One region of the Mesorhizobium sp. M9A.F.Ca.ET.002.03.1.2 genome, then DNA from elsewhere that is predicted to be linked to it. Evidence: riboswitches for the same ligand, from Rfam matches in the RefSeq annotation. Region 1 holds a riboswitch; the other holds the start of a gene.

Evidence for each region. Region 1 has a riboswitch for S-adenosylmethionine ahead of EJ066_RS03800 (homoserine O-acetyltransferase). Riboswitches for the same ligand answer to the same signal wherever they lie in the genome.
Region 2: it holds a riboswitch for S-adenosylmethionine, as region 1 does, so the genes downstream of both, EJ066_RS11410 (O-succinylhomoserine sulfhydrylase) here and EJ066_RS03800 (homoserine O-acetyltransferase) in region 1, are expected to answer to the same signal.

Annotation. Positions count from the first base shown of each region.
Region 1 is NZ_CP034443.1:763,339-774,715, reverse strand. It holds gene EJ066_RS03850 (DUF3108 domain-containing protein) at 1-270, shown strand, start outside; gene EJ066_RS03845 (EamA family transporter) at 314-1,201, shown strand; gene EJ066_RS03840 (lysoplasmalogenase family protein) at 1,201-1,869, shown strand; gene EJ066_RS03835 (cupin domain-containing protein) at 1,844-2,284, opposite strand; gene gloB (hydroxyacylglutathione hydrolase) at 2,322-3,089, opposite strand; gene EJ066_RS03825 (class I SAM-dependent methyltransferase) at 3,202-3,945, shown strand; gene EJ066_RS03820 (ABC transporter ATP-binding protein/permease) at 4,094-5,926, shown strand; gene EJ066_RS03815 (DUF1194 domain-containing protein) at 6,196-6,927, shown strand; gene EJ066_RS03810 (DUF1330 domain-containing protein) at 7,061-7,381, shown strand; gene metW (methionine biosynthesis protein MetW) at 7,401-8,015, opposite strand; gene EJ066_RS03800 (homoserine O-acetyltransferase) at 8,182-9,351, opposite strand; SAM riboswitch at 9,472-9,549, opposite strand; gene hisC (histidinol-phosphate transaminase) at 9,701-10,810, shown strand; gene EJ066_RS03790 (prephenate/arogenate dehydrogenase family protein) at 10,815-11,377, shown strand, end outside.
Region 2 is NZ_CP034443.1:2,315,127-2,326,503, reverse strand. It holds gene chvE (multiple monosaccharide ABC transporter substrate-binding protein) at 1-814, shown strand, start outside; gene mmsA (multiple monosaccharide ABC transporter ATP-binding protein) at 915-2,450, shown strand; gene mmsB (multiple monosaccharide ABC transporter permease) at 2,447-3,739, shown strand; gene araD1 (AraD1 family protein) at 3,931-4,923, shown strand; gene EJ066_RS11420 (ABC transporter substrate-binding protein) at 5,096-5,869, opposite strand; gene EJ066_RS11415 (2'-deoxycytidine 5'-triphosphate deaminase) at 5,961-7,055, opposite strand; SAM riboswitch at 7,133-7,210, shown strand; gene EJ066_RS11410 (O-succinylhomoserine sulfhydrylase) at 7,268-8,458, shown strand; gene EJ066_RS11405 (ceramide glucosyltransferase) at 8,495-9,649, opposite strand; gene apaG (Co2+/Mg2+ efflux protein ApaG) at 9,873-10,265, shown strand; gene EJ066_RS11395 (Hsp33 family molecular chaperone) at 10,272-11,306, opposite strand.

The sequences.
Region 1 (11,377 bases):
GCCAACCTGACGCTGACCTACGATTCGAAGGGCTCGATATCGGTGCGCGGCTACAAGGGCGAGACCGTCACTTGCAAGATGGGTTTTGAGCCGGTGGCGGGTTACCGCAAGAATCGCAAAGCCTTGAATTACTTGAAGAATCGCAGCCGTATCATGGTAACGTTTGCACCCGTTGGCCAAACCGGCGTATATGCGCCGATCTACGCCACGGTCAGCACGCAAATCGGCACTCTCACCGTCAGTGCGGGGCGGTTCGAAGCTACAGAATAGGCGTGATCGCGCGCCGCCAGAAATAGGCATGAGGCCGACGGATATGGGGCGCGCAACACTGATCGGCTTCTCGGCGATCGCCATGTGGGCGCTGCTGGCGCTGCTTACGGATGCTTCGGGTGCGGTGCCGCCGTTCCTGCTTTCGGCGATCACCTTCACGATCGGCACCGGCGTCGGGCTCGTCGCGCGGCTGTTCATGCCGGCCGCCGACAGGAGCGAGAAGGTACCGCGCCAAGTGTGGGTGATCGGCATTGCCGGCCTGTTCGGCTACCACTTCTTCTACTTCACCGCGCTGCGCAATGCGCCGGCGGTGGAGGCGAGCCTCATCGCTTATCTGTGGCCGCTGCTGATCGTGCTCGGATCGGCGCTGATGCCGGGCGAGCGGCTGGCCTGGAACCATGTCGCCGGAGCACTGCTCGGCCTCGCCGGCACTTTCCTGATCGTCACCAAGGGCGGCGGGCTAGCCTTCGACGCGCGCTACGCCTTCGGCTATGCGATGGCCGGCGTCTGCGCGGTGCTGTGGTCGTCCTATTCGCTGCTGTCACGGCGCTTCCCGTCGGTGCCGACCAGCATCGTCACCTGGTTTTGTGCTGCTACGGCCGCGCTTTCGCTTATCTGCCATCTCGTGCTGGAAGAGACGGTGCTGCCTGACGGCGCCGGCCAGTGGCTGGCCGTGCTCGGCCTCGGGCTGATGCCGGTGGGCGCGGCCTTCTACGCCTGGGACATCGGCGTCAAGCGCGGCAACATACAGGTGCTGGGCGCGGCGAGCTATGCCGCGCCGCTGCTGTCGACGCTGGTGCTGATTGCCGCCGGCTTCGCCGAGCCGTCCTTGCGCATCCTCGCCGCCTGCGTGCTGATCACCGGCGGGGCAGCCCTTGCGGCGAAATCGCTGTTGTTGCGCAAGCAGGCAACGAGCGAGGCAGGGGCGTGATGCCATTTCCCGGCGGCATCGACGCCAACGCCAATGCGACGCTGCTGTTTTCGCTGGTGGCGGCGGTGATCTACGCCTTCACCCTCGATATGCCACCGAGCCTCGCACGCTTGGCGGTCAAGACACTGGCCGTGGCATTGCTTGCCGTGCTGGTCCTGCTGCAGGGCGGTCCTGGGCTGCTCGTCGCGGCGCTGGCGCTCAGCGCCATCGGTGATGCCTTGCTGTCGCGCGACGGCGAAAAGGCCTTTCTCGGCGCGCTGGCCAGCTTTCTCGTTGCGCATGTGCTGTATGTCGCGCTGTTCCTGCGCTCCGGCGATGGGGTCGGGCTGCTGTCGGCCGAACCGTGGCGCGGGGCGATTGCCGTGGCGATGGTTGTCTTCGCGTTCGCTATGCTTTTTGCACTCGGGCGCCGTGTCGGCCCCGCCTTACGGCTTCCGGTCGGCGTCTATATCGTGGCAATCCTCGCCATGGGCATTTCCGCGCTCACCCTGAACAGCCTTTGGGTTATTGGCGGTGCGGTTTTGTTCATGGCATCCGACGGCCTGCTGGCCGCGGAAAAGTTCCTGCTGCCCGCCATCTCGCTGCACCGCGTCTGGATGCGCTACGCGGTCTGGATGCTGTATTACGCCGCCCAGTTGGCAATCACGCTGGGCTTCCTGCTGGGTTAGGGCTCCAGCCCGGTGCGGCCAGCTCGAAGGCCGCGAAATCGAAGCCCGGTGCCACGGTGCAGCCGACCAGCGTCCACTCGCCCAGGCTGCGTGCCGACTGCCACCAGCCTGCCGGCACGACGATCTGCGGCCGCTCGCCGGCGGCCAGTGCCGTGCCGAGCACTTGCTCGATCACCGGCCCGCCTTCCTGATGCATCGACAGCGCCAGCGGGGCGCCGGCATAGAAATGCCAGACCTCGGCCGCGTCCTTGACGCGGTGCCAGGCCGACAATTGCTCCTGCTCCAAAAGGAAATAGATCGCGGTCGAATGGCCGCGCGCACCCTCCGCGCCATCGCGGAAGGTCTCGGCATACCAGCCGCCTTCCGGATGCGGTTTCAGGCCGAGCGTGGCGATGATTTCGGCGGAACTGGTCATTGCCTCCAGAACTTCATGGTTTCCAGATCATCAAATGTCAGAAATTGTCCTTGCGCTTGCGGATCTCGGCGAACACTTCGGCGTCGGAGGCTTTCTCCATGCCGAGATGCTTGCGGATTGCCGGATCGTGCCAGCGCAGGAACGGATTGGTCGACAGTTCCTCGCCGATCGTGGTCGGCAGCGTCGGCTTGCCATCGGCACGCAGCGCCTCGATTTTCGCGGCGCGCTCCTTCAACGCCGAATTGGTCGGGTCGACGGTCAGCGCGAAGCGGGCGTTGGCGAGCGTGTATTCATGGCCGCAATAGACGACCGTCTCGGCCGGAAGTGCGGCGAGCTTTTTCAACGAATCGTACATCACCGGCGGCTTGCATTCGAACAGCCGGCCGCAGCCGAGCGCAAACAGCGTATCGGCGGTGAACGCCACTTTCGACGTCGGCAGATGATAGGAGACATGGCCTGCCGTGTGGCCGGGCGTGGCGATCACGTCGATCCTCTCGTCGCCGAGGTGGATGACCGAACCTTGCTCGACGGTTTCGTCGATGCCGGGGATCTTCGCCTTTTCCGCCTCCGGTCCGACGATGCGCAGCTTGAAGCGTTCCTTCAGCGCCAGATTGGCCTCGACATGGTCGACATGGTGATGGGTGGTCAGGATCATGGTCGGCGTCCAGCCGGTACGCTCGATCGCGGCCAGGATCGGCGCCTCCTCGGGCGCGTCGATGATCGCGGTCTGGCCGCTCTTCGGGTCATGCACCAGCACGCCGAAATTGTCGCTGCGGCACATGAATTGTTCGATTTCAACCGGCATCGCGTCTCTCTCTCCTTCGTCGGCCCCTTGTCGCCGCAGACATAGGGCGCTTGCCCGCGGATGTCATCCGCCTTTGTTGAACTTGAGCAGCATCGAAGATACCGTCGCGCGCATGTATTCCGATATCGTCGATCTCCGTTCCTTCTATTCGACCACGCTCGGGCGATTGGCCGAACGCTCGATCACCATGGCGTTGTCCTCGATATGGGCTGTCGTGCCCAATGAGCGGCTGGTCGGCCTCGGTTACACCTTGCCGTGGCTGGAGCGGTTCGGCGCAGACGCGGAGCGCGTCTTTGCCTTCATGCCGGCGACGCAAGGCGCGGTGGTCTGGCCGGCCACGGGGCCGACCGCGACCGCGCTGGTCTTCGACGAGGAATTGCCGCTGGTCGATGCCTCCATCGACCGCATGCTGCTCGTCCATTCGCTCGAACATGCCGAGAACCCGCGCGAGACGCTAAACGAAATCTGGCGGGTGCTGTCGCCCGCCGGCCGCGTCGTCATCGTCGTGCCCAACCGGCGCGGTGTCTGGGCCCGTTTCGAGCATACGCCTTTCGGCAGCGGCCGACCGTTCTCGCGCGGCCAGCTCACCGAACTGCTGCGCGAAGCAAACTTCACGCCCGCGGCCTGGTCCGATGCCCTGTTCTTCCCGCCATCGCGGCGACGCTTCATGATGCGGTTCCACAATGTGCTGGAGCGCGCCGGCCGCAGGTTCTGGCCGATCTTTTCCGGCGTCATCGTGGTCGAGGCGCAGAAGCGGCTCTATCAGGGCGTGCCGGTCGCCCAGCGCGCCTCCCGCCGCGTCTTCGTGCCGGTGCTCTCGCCGCATGGCGCCACGAGACTCAGTCGGACGTCTTAAGCAAGACGATCGCCTTGGCCGCCGGAGTGACGCGTTCGTGAAGGCAATTGCGCTCTTTCTCACCTATCTGTCGAAGACAGGGTTCGGGTGTGCCCGTCGAAACCTGTGACCGGGGTTAGCACCACTTTCGAATGCAAGGATCTCGCTCATGGCTGATCATCCGGACGACAAGGCCAACGCACGGCCAGGTGCCGCGTCGGTCGAGGCCAGCAGCCTGCGCGATCAGCTGGCGACAATCCGGCTGGCGCTGACCACCTCGCCGGCTCGCAAGACGCTGCTGTGGATGTCGATAGGCATCATGGCCGTCATTGTGGCAACCTCGATCGGACAGATTCTGCTCAACCGTTGGAATCAGCCTTTCTATGACGCGATCGCACGCCGCGACATGCAGGGCTTCCTGCATCAGCTTGTTGTCTTTGCGGCAATAGCCGGCGGGCTTGTGGTGCTCAATATCGGCCAGACCTGGCTCGACCAGATGATCCGGCTGAAGCTGCGTGAGGCGCTGACGCTCGACCTGATCGACGAATGGATGCGGCCGAGCCGCGCCTTCCGGCTCGCCAACGCCGGCGCCATCGGCGTCAACCCCGACCAGCGCATGCAGCAGGATTCCGGGCATCTCTCCGATCTTTCCACCGGTCTCGGCATCGGCCTGCTGCAGTCGCTCATTCTGCTTGTTTCCTTCGTCGGCGTCTTGTGGTCGCTGTCTTCGGGCTTCGTTTTCCATATCGGCGGCTATTCTCTGGCCATTCCAGGCTACATGGTGTGGGCCGCGATCCTTTATGCCGGCACCGCCTCCTGGCTGAGCTGGCTGGTCGGACGGCCGCTCATCCGCTTCAACAACGACCGCTATACGCGTGAAGCGGAGCTGCGGTCCTCGGTGGTCCGCGTCAACGAGAATGTCGATGCCATCGCGCTTGCGCATGGCGAGGCTGACGCTAAGCGACGGCTTGAGCTCGACCTTGGCACCCTGCTCGGTGCCATGCGGCGCATCTACAGCGCCCAGATCAATCTCTCCTGGGTGACCGATACCTATGGCTGGATCACTGTCGTTGCGCCGATTCTGGTCGCGGCGCCGGTCTATTTCGCCGGCGATATCAGCTTCGGCGGGCTGATGATGGCGGTCGGGGCCTTCAACCAGGTCCACTCGTCGCTGCGCTGGTTCATCAACAATATCGGCGGCATCGCCGATTGGCGGGCCACGCTGATGCGGGTCGCCGACTTCCGCATTGCGCTTGGCGAAACCGACGTGCTTCACCACACAGAAAGGCGCATCGCGTTCGGCGAGAACCCAAACGGTAGCCTGACATTCGAGGCACTCGAGGTTGCGTCGCCGGATGGATGCACGAAACTCGCCGAGCCGCATGTCGAAATCCGCGCCGGCGAGCGCATCATGATCACGGGAGAGCCGCGCGCCGGCAAGACGCTGCTCTTTCGCGCCATTGCCGGTCTGTGGCCGTGGGGAAGCGGGCGTATCGGCATGCCGGCCGGAGCAGTGCCCGCCTTCGTTCCGCGCACTCCCTATTTCCCGCTCGGCACGCTGCGCGAGGTGCTCAACCATGCCGACGGCGCGACCACGGCGGACGATGCCGAGATCTCGGCGGTGCTTGCCGAGGTCGGTCTCGAGCGCCTGTCGTCCTCGCTCGACCGCTCCGCGCGCTGGGAGCGTGAACTGGGCGAAGACGAGCAACGCCTGCTCGCCTTTGCTCGGCTCGCCTTGCGACAGCCAAAATGGGTGATCATCGACGAGGCTCTGGATACGTTCGACGGTGCGACGCTGAGGCGGGTGCTGTCGATGCTGAAGGCGCGTCTTGCCGGCGCTGCGATCCTCAATATCGGCCGTGGCCAGCACAACATTGAATTCTTTCCGCGCTCATTGACGATCGTGAAAGACGTCGACCGGCCGGCCCTCAAGCCAGTCCGCGTCAAGGCCGGCGCGATCGAGCCACCCCCAGCCATCGTCCCAGCCTATCAAGAGGAATAGCCGGTCATACGCAGCCAAGCTTTATTTCGCCGTGATCGCAGCGAAATATTGCCGGCGTCGTTCGGAAGTCCGCGGCGTTAGACCGGTGCTTGACGCGCTTAAAGCGCGTCCCATTGAAGGGAGCCATGCGACGCGCTTTAGGCCTTTGTTTCTATCCATGTCGGCATCCCAAAACCGCTGCACACTTTTGGGCGACATGCATTAGCCTGCTTGCCTGCCTTGCCTGCGCTCAGGCAGCACCACTGGCCGCGCCCGCCGATACCATTGCCGTGGATGTCGAACTGGTGCTGGCGGTCGACATTTCGCACTCGATGGACGAAAGGGAATTCGCCCTGCAGCGCGCCGGTTACGTCGAGGCGCTGCGCCACCCCGACTTCATCAAGGCAGTGCGTTTGGGTGCGACCGGCCGCATTGCGCTCGCCTATTTCGAATGGGCGGGCACCGTCCGCGACGATGCGGTCATTGCCTGGCAGGTTGTCGACGGTGCAGAGAGCGCCGACGCTTTCGCCGACAAGATCGAGGCCCGCCCTTTCAGGAGCTTTCGCGGCACCTCGATTTCCGGTGCGCTCGCCTTCGGCGCGGAGCTTTTCGATGGAACCGCTTTTGAGAGCGAACGCCGCGTCATAGACATCTCTGGCGATGGCCCCAACAATATCGGGATGCCCGTCACCACGACGCGCGACGCCGCGTTGGCAAACGGCATCGTCATCAACGGCCTGCCGATCCTGATCAGCCCGTCGCCCAGCTTCAGCCATCTCGACCAATATTATGCCCAGTGCGTTACCGGCGGGCCCGGCTCCTTCGTGCTGCCGGTCTATGCCGCCTCCGAATTCGTGACCGCCATACGCCGCAAGCTGGTCCTCGAGGTCAGCGGTGTTGCCGGTCCTTGGGCCGATCCCGGGCCGATCCGGATCGAAGCGGCGGCACCGGTCGACTGTTTGCAAGGCGAGCGCGACCGTCGGTTTTTCTCCGATCCGTATTTCCCGGAGCTTGATCGCTAAGATTTTGCTGGGAAGGGGGCGGTTCCTGTATTCGGTATCATTACCTCAGGAGTAATCGACCAGTGCGCAACATCTCGGCAAACTGCTTCCATCAAGCCGGTAGTCCGGCTTCGAACCACCAGGGAGTACAGTCATGACTGCCTATGCCGTCGCCCATATGCGCCAGGTCACGCCGGGGCCGCAAATCGTCAAATACCTGCAGAAGATCGATGCGACACTGGAGCCGTTTGGCGGTCGCTTCATTGTGCATGGTAGCGAGGTGGAGCTGGTTGAGAACACCTGGCCGGGGCACCTTGTCATCATCGAGTTTCCAGACATGCGGCAGGCGCGCGGATGGTACCGCTCGCCCGCCTATCAAGAGATATTGCCGCTGCGCACCGAGAATTCCCAGTCCGATGTGTTCTTCGTCGACGGCGTCAGGCATCCACACAAGGCCACCGACGTTCTTGAATAGGATCGGCCGCGAGCAGATCCTAACGCCTCAGCAGGAACACCGCTTGCTGGCCAAAGAAATTCCAGAACCACCATGGCATCGACAGGCCGATCTTCTGGCCATTGGCGTCGAGCGCGGTTGCCTTTTCCACCGTTGCGCCGAGCTCGTCGCAGAGATTGACGAAGTCGCGGATGGTGCAGAAATGGATGTTGGGCGTGTCGTACCAGGAATAGGGCAGGTCCTTGGTCACCGGCATCCGACCGTCGAGGAACAGCGAGAGGCGCACCCGCCAGTGGCCGAAATTGGGGAAGGAGACGATGGCGTGCTTGCCGATCCTGAGCAATTCGTCGAGCACCAGCTTCGGGTTGCGGGTCGCCTGCAAGGTCTGCGACAGGACGACGAAATCAAAACCCTTGTCGGGATAGAATTCGAGGTCCTTGTCGGCGTCGCCCTGGATGACCGACAGGCCGCGCGCCACGCATTCGTTGACGCCGCGCTGCGACAGTTCCATCCCGCGGCCGTCGACCTGCTTCGTTGCCTGCAGCAATTCGAGCAGCAGCCCGTCACCGGAGCCGACGTCCAGCACCCGCGACTGCGCCGGGATGAGGTCGGCGACGACTTCGAGGTCGACGCGCTGGGCATGGTTGACACTCATGGTCTCGCCTCTTGCGTGACGCATGATCCCGATCCGAAAAGTCTGCAACTCTTCGGGGTCATGCGGCGATGCTTGGCGCATGATCCTGATCCGAAAAGTCCGCAACTTTTAGGGGTCATGCGGCGATGCCTGGCGCATGATCCTGATCCGAAAAGTCCGCTACTGGTCATGCGCTGAGCCCCCTGGCGCGCGCCGCCGAGGCGATGAAGCCGTTGATGGCGGCAAACAGCTCCGGCTCGTCGAGCAGGAAGGCGTCGTGGCCGCGATCGGTCTCGATCTCGACGAAGGACACCGAGGCGCCGGCCGCGTTCAGTGCGTGAACGACCGAGCGGCTCTCCTCGGTCGGGAACAGCCAGTCGCTTGTGAAGGAGACCAGGCAAAAACGGGTCTTGTTGCCGGCGAAGGCGTCGGCCAGCCGGCCGCCATGGTCGGCGGCGAGGTCGAAATAGTCCATCGCCCTGGTCATGTAGAGGTAGGAGTTGGCGTCGAAGCGGTCGACGAAGGTCATGCCCTGATGGCGCAGATAGCTCTCGATCTGGAAGTCGGCGTCGAAACCGAAGGTGAGCGCTTCACGGTCCTGCAGGTTGCGGCCGAATTTCCGGTGCAGGGCCGCCTCCGACAGATAGGTGATGTGAGCGGCCATGCGCGCCACCGCCAGCCCTTTTTCCGGGCGCTTGCCGTGCTCGAAATATTTGCCGCCATGCCAGTCCGGATCGGCCATCACCGCTTGCCGGCCGACCTCATGGAAGGCGATGTTCTGCGAGGAATGGCGCGCGCCGGTGGCGATCGGCAGCGCCGAGAAAACGCGCTCCGGATAGCTCGACGCCCATTGCAGCACCTGCATGCCGCCCATCGAGCCGCCGAGCACCGAGAACAGTTTTTCGATGCCGAAATGGTCGACCAGCATCAACTGCGCCCGCACCATGTCGCGGATGGTGATGATCGGCAGGTCGAGCCCGTAGGGCTTGCCGGTGGCGGGATTGGTCGAGGCGGGACCGGTGGAGCCGAGGCAGCCGCCGATGACGTTGGAACAGATGACGAAGAAGCGGCTGGTGTCGATGATCCTGCCGGGCCCGATCAGCACTTCCCACCAGCCAGGCTTGCCGGTTACTGGATTGGTGCTGGCGACATGCTGGTCGCCGGTCAGCGCATGGCAGACGAGGATGGCGTTGGAGCGGGCCTCGTTGAGCGTGCCGTAGGTCTTGTAGGCGATCTGGAACGGCGACAGCAGCGTGCCGGCGTCGAGCTTGAGCGGCTTGTCGGCACCGAAACGCAACACCGGGCTCGACGGCTCGTCGGCCTCGTTGTTGGTTCTTTTAGCGCGCAGCGCGACCATCGCGTCCCTCTTACACTAACCCATCGCGCTTTCCGAAAATCAGAACCGATTTTCGGGCCGATGCGTTTGTCCGGCCGGCAACGGACAACAAAAAACCGGCGTTGCCTTCGCAAAGCCGGTTACAGGATGCAAACGGCCCTTTAGCGAGTTGTTTAACGTGGCTGCAAGCCGACCGGCCAAATCACCACGGGATTTCGCCTCTCTTCTAGGACCGGCGCGCCCCGGCGTCAACGGCCAGCCGACACGACCAGTCGTTCACCCATGATTGCCGCCTCTCGACATTCCAGGCCACGGCTTGTATTTCCGCTGCGGCTTCCGAGCGGAAGCGTTCTCGACGGATTTTTGCAATATGAACCAGGCATCGGATCAGGCACGTCCAACGCCCCGCGCGGGGATCATGGACATCGAGGCCTATGTGCCGGGCAAAAGCACGGCGCCGGCCGGTGTCGCCAAGGTCCACAAATTGTCGTCGAACGAAAACCCGCTCGGCCCCTCGCCGAAGGCGATAGAGGCCGCACGCGACGTCGCGGCAAGACTCGACGTATATCCCGACGGCACCGCCAGGCGCCTGCGCGAGGCGATCGCCGAGGTGCATGGCCTCAATCCGGCGAACATCATCTGTTCCAACGGTTCCGACGAAATTCTGGGCCTGCTTGCGCAGACCTATCTCGCGCCCGGCGATGAAGCTGTCATCACCGAGCACGGCTTCATGGTCTACAAGATCTACATCCAGTCGGCAGGTGCTGTCCCGGTGTCGGTCAAGGAAACCGACGAACGCGCCGACGTCGATGCGGTCCTCGCTGCTGTGACGCCGCGTACCAGGATCATTTTCCTTGCCAATCCCAACAACCCGACCGGCACCTATCTGCCGTTCCAGGAGGTGCGCCGCCTGCATGCCGGCCTGCCCCGAAACGTGCTTCTGGTGCTGGATGCCGCCTATGCCGAATATGTTCGCCGCAACGACTATGAAGCCGGCGTCGAACTTGTGGCCGGCGCGGAAAACGTGGTCATGACCCGCACCTTCTCCAAGCTCGGCCTTGGCGGCGCGCGGATCGGCTGGATGTACGCGCCGATGCATATCATTGACGCGATCAACCGGGTGCGGGGTCCCTTCAACGTCAACGCGACGGCGATCGAGGCCGGCATTGCCGCGATCCGCGACCGTGCCCATGTCGAGCGCAGCGTGGCGCATAACGAGACCTGGCTATCATGGGTGAGCGAGGAATTGACCAGGCTCGGGCTGCGGGTGACGCCGAGTGTCGGCAATTTCGTCCTCATCCACTTTCCCGAGGACAAAAAGCATTCGGCTGAAGCTGCGGACAATTACCTCTCCGCGCGCGGCTACATATTGCGGCGCGTTTCCGGCTACGGCTTCCCCAATGCACTGCGCATGAGCATCGGCACCGAAGAGGCCAATCGCGGCGTTGTCGCCGCCCTCACGACATTTTTGAAAAGCTGAACCAATGACATCACCGATGTTCGAAAAGATCGCGCTTGTCGGCATTGGCCTGATCGGCTCGTCGCTGGCCCGCGTCATCCGCCGCGAAGGCCTTGCCCGCCACGTTGCCATCTCGACGCGCAGCGAAGCGACGCTGGCGCGGGCAAGCGAACTGGACCTCGGCACCTCCTACACGATGGATGCGAAAGAGGCGGTCCGCGATGCCGACCTGGTCATCGTCTCGGTGCCGGTCGGCGCTTCGGGCGAGGTCGCCGAGGAAATCGCACCGGCGCTGAAGCAGGGCGCCATCCTCACCGATGTCGGCTCGACCAAGGCGTCGGTCATTGCGCAGATTGAGCCGCATGTGCCTGATGGCGTGCATTTCATTCCCGGCCATCCGCTGGCCGGCACTGAAAAATCGGGTCCGGATGCCGGCTTTGCCGAGCTGTTCGAAAACCGCTGGTGCATCTTCACGCCATTGCCCGGCACCGATCCGGCGGCGCTGGAAAAGCTCTCGGAATTCTGGCGCCGCTGCGGCTCCAACATCGACACGATGGATCCCCAACATCACGACATGACGCTGGCCAT
Region 2 (11,377 bases), 1.6 Mb from region 1:
GGCGCTGGTCATCGCCTCGATCGACGGCACCACAATGTCGGACGCGCTGCAGAAGGCGGCTGACGCCGGCGTCGTCGTCGTCGCCTATGACCGCCTGATAAAGAAGACCGGGAACGTCGACTACTACACCACCTTCGACAATTTCGGCGTCGGCGTCATCCAGGCCAAATCGCTACTCAAGGGCCTCGGTTATCCGGAGAACAAGGGTCCGTTCAACGTCGAGCTGTTCGGCGGTTCGCCGGACGACAACAACGCCTTCTTCTTCTACGACGGCGCCATGTCTGTGCTGCAGCCGCTGATCGACGACAAGACCCTCGTCGTAAAGTCCGGCCAGATGGGCATGGACAAGGTCGGCACGCTCCGCTGGCTGGCAGCAACGGCCCAGGCCCGCATGGACAATCTGCTCTCCGCCAACTACTCGGATGGCAGCCGCGTCGATGGCGTGCTTTCGCCGTATGACGGCCTCTCGCGCGGCATCATCGCCTCGTTGCGCGCCGTCGGTTACGGCACGGCCGATCAGCCGTGGCCTGTCGTCACCGGCCAGGACGCCGAGACCGCTTCGGTCAAGGCGATCATCGCCGGCGAGCAGTACTCGACCGTGTTCAAGGACACCCGCGAACTCGCCAAGTCGACCGTCGAGCTCGTCGACAAGGTGCTCTCGGGCGGCAAGCCGGAAGGCCTCGACACCACGACCTACAACAACGACGTCAAGGTCGTTCCCTCGATCCTGCTGACGCCGCATGATGTCGACAAGTCGAACTACCAGGCCCTGGTGGTCGACTCCGGCTACATCAAGGCCGACGAGCTGAAGTAACCGCAGTTGCAAAGCCTGGGGTCCTGCGCAACGCAGGACCCCTTTTCGTTAGCGAGCGAGCCCGGTATTGTTTCCGGACCTCGGAGGAGTGGTGTTCCCGATGGCCTCGAAGATTTTGGAGATGCGTGACATCACCAAGACGTTTCCCGGCGTCAAGGCGCTGTCGAATGTCAATCTCAGCGTCGAGGAAGGCGAGATCCACGCCGTGGTCGGCGAGAACGGCGCCGGCAAATCGACGCTGATGAAGGTGCTGTCAGGGGTATACCCATCCGGCACTTATGACGGCCAAATCATCTATCGCGGGGATGAGTGCCATTTCAAAGGCATCCACGATAGCGAGCGCCACGGCATCGTCATCATCCACCAGGAACTCGCGCTGGTGCCGATGCTGTCGATCGCCGAGAACATCTTTCTCGGCAACGAGCGCGCCAGATACGGCATCATCGACTGGAATGCCAACGAGACGCGCACCAGCGCTCTGCTCAAGAAGGTGGGTCTCAAGGAGGATCCCAAGACGCTGATCACCAATATCGGCGTCGGCAAGCAGCAACTGGTCGAGATCGCCAAGGCGCTCAGCAAGGAAGTGCAGCTGCTGATCCTCGACGAACCGACGGCGAGCCTGTCCGAAAAGGACAGCCAGGCGCTGCTTGACCTGCTGCTCGAATTCAAGCGGCAGGGCATCACCTCGATCCTGATCTCGCACAAGCTCAACGAGGTCAACCGGGTCGCCGACAAGGTCACGATCATCCGCGACGGGCGGACCATCGAGACGCTGGTCAAGAAAGACATCCGTGAAGACCGCATCATCACCTCGATGGTCGGCCGCTCGCTCGATAACCGCTTCCCGCCGCGTGAGCCCAAGATCGGCGAGACCGTGCTCGAAGTGAAGAACTGGTCGGTCTATCACCCGATCCATGCCGAGCGGCAGGTGATCAAGGGTATCGATATCGACGTTCGCAAAGGCGAGGTGGTCGGCATTGCGGGGCTGATGGGCGCCGGCCGCACCGAATTCGCGATGAGCCTGTTCGGCCGGTCGTATGGCCGCCACATCACCGGCGAGGTGCGCCTCAAAGGCAAGCCGATCGATATCTCTTCGGTGAGCAAGGCGGTGGAACACGGCATTGCCTACGTCACCGAGGACCGCAAGACCTACGGGCTCAATCTGATCGATCACATCAAGCACAATATCACGCTGGCCAATCTCGGCGGCGTGTCGCGGCATAGCGTCATCGATGATCTGCGCGAGCTCAGCGTTGCCAACGACTATCGCAAGAGGACCAATATCCGCGCCTCGAGCGTCTATCAGATGACCGGCAATCTCTCAGGCGGCAACCAGCAGAAAGTGGTGCTGTCAAAGTGGTTGTTCGCCAATCCGGAAGTGCTGATCCTCGACGAGCCGACGCGCGGCATCGATGTCGGCGCCAAGTACGAAATCTACACCATTATTGCGCGTCTCGCCGCGGAGGGTAAGGCGATCATCGTCATCTCATCGGAAATGCCTGAATTGCTCGGCATCACCGATCGCATCTACGTCATGAACGAAGGGCGCATCGTCGGCGAAATGGCGGCGAGCGACGCCAGCCAGGAAAAGATCATGCGCGCCATCGTTCGCGGAGAAGGAAAAAAAGCATCATGAGTACCGAGAGCGCTCCCGGACCGCAGAGCGGTGTCGCCCAGGACCTACAACAGACACCTCGCGTTGCCGTCTCGGCGCTGGTTACCAATCTGCGCGAATACGGCCTGATCCTGGCGCTGATCGCCATCATGGTGTTCTTCCAGTTCACGACGTCCGGAACGCTGTTCAAGCCGGTGAACCTGAGCAATCTGGTGCAGCAGAACAGCTTCATCATCGTTATGGCGCTGGGCATGCTGCTGGTGATCGTCTCCGGCCATATCGATCTCAGCGTCGGCTCCGTCGCCGGCTTCATCGGCGCGCTGGCGGCGATGATGATGGTCATCTGGCCGCTCGGCCCCTTGAGCAATCCGCTGGTGGTGTCGATCATCTGCCTGATCGTGGGTGGCGCGATCGGCGCCGCTCAAGGCTACTGGATTGCCTATCACCGAATACCGAGCTTCATCGTCACGCTGGCGGGGATGCTGATCTTCCGCGGCATCTGCCAGGCGCTGCTGGGTGGCGGATCTTCCGTGGGACCGCTTCCAGTCGGCTTCAAGGCGCTCAGCTCCGGCTTCATCCCGGACCTGATCGGCCCATTGACGCTGATACCGCCGACCGTGAACGCGGCTGGCAAGACCATAGTCGGCAGCGGCCTGACGCTGCACATTACGACGCTCTTGATCGGCCTCGTCGCCGTGCTCGCCTACGCCTATTTCGGGCTCAGGGCACGGCGCACCCGCGAACGGCATGGCTACGAAGCCGAACCTTTCTCGCTGTTCGTCGTCAAGACCTTGGTGATCAGCGTGCTGGCGCTGTTCCTGGTGTACCAGTTCGCCACCTACAGGGGCCTGCCAATCGTCCTCATGGTGATGGGCGTGCTGATCGCCCTGTTCGTCTTCGCCACCAAACGTATGACAATCGGCCGCCGCATCTACGCGATGGGCGGCAATGCCAAGGCGGCACAGCTTTCGGGCATCAAGACCGAGCGGCTGACGCTGATGGTGTTCATCAATATGGGCGTGCTGTCGGCGCTTGGCGGACTGATCATCGCGGCGCGTCTGGGCCAGGCGGTGCCGGCGGCGGGCCTCGGCAGCGAGCTCGACGTCATTGCCGCCGTGTTCATCGGCGGCGCTTCGGCGATGGGCGGCGTCGGACAAGTCATCGGCGCGGTGGTCGGCGGTTTCATCATGGGCGTCATGAACAACGGCATGTCGATCATGGGTGTCAATGTTGACTGGCAGCAGGTTGTCAAAGGCCTGGTGCTGCTCGGCGCCGTGGTGTTCGACGTCTACAACAAGAACAAGGCTTAGGGGCGAGGGAGCAGGAAGCATACGGGTCACATCGCGGCTGCCGGGCGACGCAAAGAAGTCCCTGACGGACCAGGCCCGCGAGCGCAATCCGGACGAAGAGTTTCACCCGTGGCGCGGATTGGTTCCGAGCCGCGCAGGTTAAGGTTTGCCAAGCGGGCGACCAGGCCAAGGCACTAGAGAGAGGGCATATCATGCTGATTTCCCAGATCCTCGATGACGCGGAGACCATCCGCGTCGTCGCCCGTAACGGCGGCAAGACCCGGATCATCAACGGCGCCCGCAGCGTCTATTCGCTGGCGATGGAGGCTGCGCGCACCGGCACCGGGCTCGCCGCCCTCATCGAGCGCAAGGGATTCGGTGAAGCGGTCGACCTCGACGCCGCCTACAAGAAGGGGCGGCTCCTGTCGCCGATCAACCATCCGGACCCGGCGCATCTCCACCTCACCGGCACCGGGCTGACGCACCTCGGCTCCGCCGCGACCCGCGATTCCATGCACAAGAAGCTCGATACAGACGGCGAAGAGCAGCTCACCGATTCCATGAAGATGTTCCGCATGGGGCTGGAGGGCGGCAAGCCGGCCAAGGGCCAGACGGGCGTGCAGCCGGAATGGTTCTACAAGGGCAACGGCACCATGGCGGTGGCGCCCGGTGCGGCGCTGCTGTCGCCCGCCTTCGCCCAGGATGCCGGCGAGGAGCCAGAGATCGCCGGCATCTACGTCATCGGCGACGACGGCGCACCGTTCCGCGTCGGCTTCACCCTGTCAAACGAGTTTTCCGACCACGTCACCGAGCGCGTGAACTATCTTTTCCTCGCGCATTCCAAGCTGCGCAACGCCTCGTTCGGGCCGGAGATCCTGATCGGCGACCTGCCGTCCGACGTCAGGGGTTCCTCGCGCATCATCCGCGACGGCAAGCTGCTGTGGGAAAAGCCGTTCCTGTCGGGCGAAGCGAACATGTCGCACACCATCGCCAATCTCGAACATCACCACTTCAAGTATTCGGCCTTCCGCCAGCCGGGCGACGTGCATGTGCATATGTTCGGCACGGCGACGCTGTCGTTCGCCGACGGCATCAGGACGGAGGCCGGCGACGTTTTCGAGATCGAGGCCAAGGATTTTGGCCTGCCGCTGCGCAACCCGCTCGAAATCGAACAGCCGATGAAAGTGGCGGTGAAGGCGTTGTAAGAGGGGTGATCTCCCCCTTGAGGGGAGATGTCGCCAAAGGCGACAGAGGGGGTCGTCTCACATAAATCGCCAACGCCGTCGCTGGTGGCGGAACGGCGATGGCACTTTACGCGCAGCGACCCCTATGGCCTGCCGGCCATCTCCCCTCAAGGGGGAGAACGACGCCTCAACCTCAGTAAATATCGAAGTCGAAATACTTGGCCTGGATCTTCTTGTAGGTGCCGTCGGCGACGATGGCGTCTATTGCCGCGTTGAGCTTTTCGCGCAACGCATTGTCTTCCTGGCGCACGGCGATGCCCGCTTCCGTCTCGGTTCCCTTGACGTCGCCGACCATCTTGCAGCAGCCGTCGCTCGACTTCTTCATCCAGTCCATCAGTACGAATTTGTCTGAAAGGACGGCATCGAGGCGGCCGTTCACCAAGTCGGCGACCGCCTCTTCCTGGGTTGGATAGAGTTTCGCCTCCGCGCCGGCCTTGCCGTAGACGTCCTGCGCATAGTCGGCCTGGGTGGTCGAAGCCTGGGCGCCAACTATCTTGCCGGCGAGCGCGGCGGGTTCGGTCGAGGCAATATCGGTGTCCTTCAGGGCCACCAGCGAAAGCGGCGTCGTATAGTATTTGTTGGTGAAGGAGACCTGCTTCTTGCGCTCCTCGGTGATGCTCATCGAGGCGACGATGGCGTCGAACTTTCTGGCCTGAAGCGCCGGAATCATGCCGTCCCAGTCCTGCGTGACAAGTTCGCATTCGACCTTCATCTGCGCGCAAAGCGCCTCGGCGATGTCGATATCGAAGCCGACAAGCTTGCCATCCGCGGTCATGGTGTTGAATGGCGGATAGGCACCCTCGGTGCCGATCTTCAATTTTTCCTGTGCATGCGCCGACAAGGACCCGGCCGATATCACCAGCATGGCAGCTGTTGCTGCTGATGCGATCCATCTTGAAATCTTCATTTTTGTTCCCTTTTCCAGTCACCTTGACGGCCGAGCACAGCCAAGCACGACCCGCAAGGTCAGGCAAGCACGGTTTGATTGTGATGAGCGATCAGCGCGCGGCGCGGAAATGCTTGGACAGTTTCAGGCCCTGTGCCTGATAGTTCGAGCCGAGATCGGTGCCGTAGAGCGCCTGCGGCCGCTTCAGCATATGCTCGTAGACCAGCCGCCCGACGATCTGGCCGTGGTCGAGGATGAACGGCACTTCGTGGCTGCGCACTTCGAGCACCGCCCGGCTGCCGGTACCGCCTGTCGCCGAATGGCCAAAGCCCGGATCGAAGAAACCGGCATAATGGACACGGAACTCGCCGACCAGCGGATCGAAGGGCGTCATCTCGGCGGCGTAGAGCGGCGGTACGTGCACCGCCTCCTGGCTGACGAGGATATAGAATTCGTCCGGATCAAGCACCAATTCGCCGGCGCCGCTCTTATAGAGCGGCTCCCAGAAATCGACGACATCCTGTGCGGCGCGCTTGTCTACATCGACCAGCCCGGTGTGGTGCTTGCCGCGGTAGCCGACCAGGCCGTCCTTGTCGCCATCGAGATCGATCGACAGCGCGATGCCGCCGCCGGAAATGTTGGGCGGCTCTGTGGCGACGAGCGTCTCGGCGCGGTGCAATTCGTGCAACTCGCTCTCGGACAAAAGCGCATTGCCGGTGCGGAACCTGATCTGCGACAGCCGCGAGCCGGCGCGGACGACGATCGGAAAGGTGCGGGGGCTGACTTCCAGATAGAGCGGGCCGTTGTAGCCGGCGGCGATCTTGTCGAACTCGTGGCCGCGATCGGTCATCACGCGAGTGAAGATGTCGAGCCGTCCGGTCGAGCTCTTCGGATTGGCCGAGGCCGAAATGTTTGCCGGAAGCGCCAGGCTTTCGAGCAGCGGCACGATATAGACGCAACCCGTCTCCAGCACCGCACCGTCAGCGAGATTGATTTCGTGCAGCTTCAGCCGGTCGAGCTTTTCAGCGACCCTGTGGTTCGGGCCCGGCAGGAAGGAGGCGCGCACCCGCCAGGCCTTGTCGCCAAGCCTGAGGTCGAGACTGGCCGGCTGGATCTGGTCGGCATCGAGCGCGCGCGGCGACTTCAGCGCGCCCGACTGGAACAGCGCGGAAATATCCTGATCGGGAAGAATGCCTGTCTGCCGCAAAGTCTGACTCCGCTCTGCTGGTACAAACCTCTTAATCAAGCCGGCAATTGACGCAAGCGCGGTGCGGGTCTAAAGGGTCGTTATCCCGTGGTGATTTGGCCGGTCGGCTTGCAGCCACGTTAAACAAGTCGCTAAAGGACCGTCGGGCCGCAAGGCCGTATGGACCGGTTGCGACTTTCGCGGCCGGTTTTTTTGTGTCTGGAACAAAAGCGATGAGCACCAAGAAGCGTAACTGGAAGCCTCAAACGGCACTCGTGCATGGCGGAACGCTGCGTTCCGGCTTCGGCGAAACCTCGGAGGCGATGTATCTCACCCAAGGCTATGTCTACGAGACGGCGCAAGCGGCGGAAGCGCGCTTCAAGGGCGAGGAACCGGGCTTCATCTATTCGCGCTACGCCAATCCGACGGTCGACATGTTCGAAAAGCGCATGTGTGCGCTGGAAGGCGCCGAAGATGCCCGCGCCACCGCATCCGGCATGGCGGCGGTGACGGCGGCGTTGCTGTGCAGCGCCAGGGCCGGCGACCATATCGTGGCGGCGCGCGCGCTGTTCGGCTCCTGCCGCTGGGTGATCGAGACGCTGGCGCCGAGGTACGGCATCGAGGCGACGCTGGTCGACGGCACCGACATCGCCAATTGGGAAAAGGCGGTCAGGCCCAACACCAAGCTGTTCTTCCTGGAAAGCCCGACCAATCCGACGCTGGAAGTCGTCGACATCGCAGCTGTCGCCTCGCTTGCCAATTCGATCGGCGCGCGGCTGATCGTCGACAACGTCTTCGCCACGCCCTTGCAGCAGAAGCCGTTGCAGCTCGGCGCCCATATCGTCGTCTATTCGGCGACCAAGCACATCGACGGCCAGGGGCGCTGCCTTGGCGGCATCATCCTGTCGGATAAGAATTGGATCGACGAGAACCTGCACGACTATTTCCGTCACACCGGCCCCAGCCTCTCGCCCTTCAATGCCTGGACGCTGCTGAAGGGCCTGGAAACGCTGCCGCTGCGCGTGCGCCAGCAGACGGAAAGTGCCGGCCGGATAGCGAACTTCCTCGCCGAGCGGCCGGAGATTGCCCGTGTCATCTATCCCGGCCGCGACGATCACCCGCAGGCGGCCGTCGTCAAGAGGCAGATGTCGGGCGGCTCGACGCTGATCTGCCTCGATGTCCAGGGCGGCAAGCAGGCGGCTTTCGCCTTCCAGAACGCGCTGGATATCGTGCTGATCTCCAACAATCTCGGCGACGCCAAGAGCCTGATCACTCATCCGGCGACGACGACGCACAAGAACCTCAGCGATGAGGCGCGCGCCGAACTTGGCATCGGACCAGGCACGCTCAGGCTGTCCGTCGGCCTGGAAGACACCGACGACCTGCTCGAGGACATCGAGCGGGCATTGAAAGCCGCCAGATAGGGATAAGCGGCCGTCTCGCCTGATCGGCGGCGCCATTCAGGCGCCTGACGGCGTCTCTTCCAGCTCCGCAACGGCCTTGGTAGGAATGGTCATCGTGTTGCCGCGCCAGTCGACGGCGCCGCCGAGCCAGCCACGCGCCCATATCGCCGGCAGGATCAAGTCTCGCATAATCATTGCCGGGATCATGCGCAGCGACAGGTGCCAGCCCTTGTCCGAGGCCAGGGCGCATTCCGGGAGATAGGCAGCCACCAGCACGGCAAGGGCGGTTGCCGGCAAGCTGAAGCCGGCGCCGGCCGCCGCAACCAGCGCAAACACCAGCGGCGGCATCGCTCCGACCAGGATTTCGGGCGCGAAGAACAGCGGAAAGGTGACGCGGCGCAGGCGCGCCCAGCGGGCCTGGCGCGACCAGATCTCGCTAAATGTGCGCAAACCGAGCGGCTGCTCGAAGGGCGAGGCGACAAGATTGACGCGCAGCCCGAGCCCATTGACCAGCTTGGTCGCAGCGGCATCCTCGGCAATCTCGGCGGCAAGCGCGCGGATACCGCCATTGGCGTCGAGCAAGGGCTTGTTCCACAACATGCTCTTGCCCTGGGCGAAACCGAGGCCGAGCGCCTCCCCGGCATATTGCCAGCGCGCCTGCAGCGTGTTGAGGAAAGCGCATTCGACCTCCGCCCAGAACCCGTCCGGCCGCGAACCGATCGGCGTCGAGCAGACAAGGCCGGTGTCCGGCTGCCATGCGGCCATCAGATGCTGAACATAGTCCTTCGGCATCAGGACGTTGGAATCGGCAAGAACGACCCATTTGTGACGCGCCGCTTGCCAGCCCTTGACGCAATTGTTGAGTTTCGGATTGCCGCTGATGCGATCATCGCCTACGAGCAACCGTGCCGGCACGGCTGGAAAACGGGCGATGGCCTTGGTGATCAGGTCGACCACCGGATCGTCGGCATGGGCGACGCAGAAGATGAGTTCATAACGCGGCCAGTTGAGCGAAAAGGCGCGCGCAAGCGTTTCTTCGGTGAACGGCTCGACCCCGCGCGACGGCACGACGATCGACACGGGCGGCGCCTTGCCGGTAGGCGGCGCGACCTTGCCTGGCCGCTTCAGCTTCAGCGAGGCGAGCAGGATGCTGGCGAGATTTGAAATAAGCAGGGCTGTCGAAAGCAGGGCGGCTGTGACTGTCAGTTCCATCGATATCTGGTCACTCCGGAAAGACCGGCCGCATGATGGCCGTCTTCAGCAGTTCGGCAGAATGCTGAGTCGCCCGGCTCTGCACACCATCATTGTCATGTGTCACTTAAATGACATTGTTCTTCGGCACCTGCCCTTGAGGTCGGGCAACGACGGGAAGCACCCCGTTGACCAAGCCACGGAGAGCGTCGAAAGTCCCGTTCGTATTGCTTTGGAGTAGCCCATGTATAGCGCCGTTACGCGCAACATCGAAGTGCAGGTCAGGCCGTTCTATCTGGAGGATCGCTCGGAACCGTCGGAGAACCGTTACGTCTGGGGCTACCAGGTGACGATCGACAACCAGTCGGACGAATTCGTGCAGTTGATGTCACGCTACTGGCACATCACCGACGGCACCGGCCGGGTCGAGGAAGTGCGCGGCGCCGGCGTTGTCGGCGACCAGCCCGAACTCAACCCCGGCGACAGCTATCAATATACGTCCGGCTGCCCGCTCTCGACGCCGTCCGGCATCATGGTCGGCCACTACACGATGCGCAACAAGCGGGGTGAGATGTTCGACATCGCCATCCCCGCCTTTTCGCTGGACCTGCCAGGCACGCGGCGCACGGTGAACTGACGCTCGTTATTGAGCCGCTGCAAACTCCGCCGGGTCGAAGTCATATTGCTTCGAGCAGAATTCGCAGGCGACGTGAATGCCGCCATCCTCGGTGCTGTCGCTGATCTCCTCGGCGGAAAAGCCTTCGAGGATGCCGCGGATCTTCTCCCTGGAGCATGAGCACTGGTCGGCGACCGGAACGCCGCCGAAGACGCGAACACCTTGCTCATGGAACAGCCGGTAAAGCAGCCGCTCGGCGCCAATCGTCGGGTCGATCAGTTCGGTCGGCTCGATGGTGCCAAGCAACGCCAGCAGTTCCTGCCAGGAATTGTCGGCCGGATCGTGGATCTCCTCGCGTGGATCCCCGTCGCCGCCCGGAAGATCGGGCACACGCGTACGCTCCGGCGATTGCGGCAGGAATTGCGCCAGGATGCCGCCGGCGCGCCACTGCTCGCGAGCGCCGCCGGCGCCAGGTGTCAACAGCTTGGCCACCGAAAGCCTGAGATCGGTCGGAATCTGTTCCGACTGGCGGAAATAGGTGCGCGCGGCCTCCTCCAGCGTCTCGCCATCGAGCTGGACGATGCCCTGATAGCGCTGCGTGTGGGCGCCCTGGTCGATGGTCAGCGCCAGGACGCCACTGCCGAGCAGCGTCTGCTGCGACGTCTCGCCGGCAGCAGTCAAGGCCCCAAGCCGGTCGGCGTCGAAGCGCGCATAGGCGCGCAGCGCATGCGGCGTGGAAAAATCCGCGACCAGCATGTCGACCGGCCCGTCGGTGCGGGTCTGCAGGATGAACTTGCCCTCGAACTTGAGCGAGGTGCCAAGCAGCACCGTCAGCACGCAGGCTCCCGCGAGGAGGCGGGCGACCGGTTCGGGATAGTCGTGGCGGCTGAGGATCGCATCGAGCATCGGCCCGAGTTGGACAGTACGGCCGCGCACGTCGAGCGGGCCGACCTCGAAGGGCACGACGTGATCGTCGCCGGCGTAGCCGAATTCGCCAAGTTTGGGTTGATGTTCAGCCAACTGATGAGTTTCCAACATGACAAAGCTCCGGGGCGCGGCCATGCCGCCCTCCGGGGCGCATGCGTCGAAACGCGCTCGATTTGCGTGATGCGCCTGAGATAGGCATCACGCGT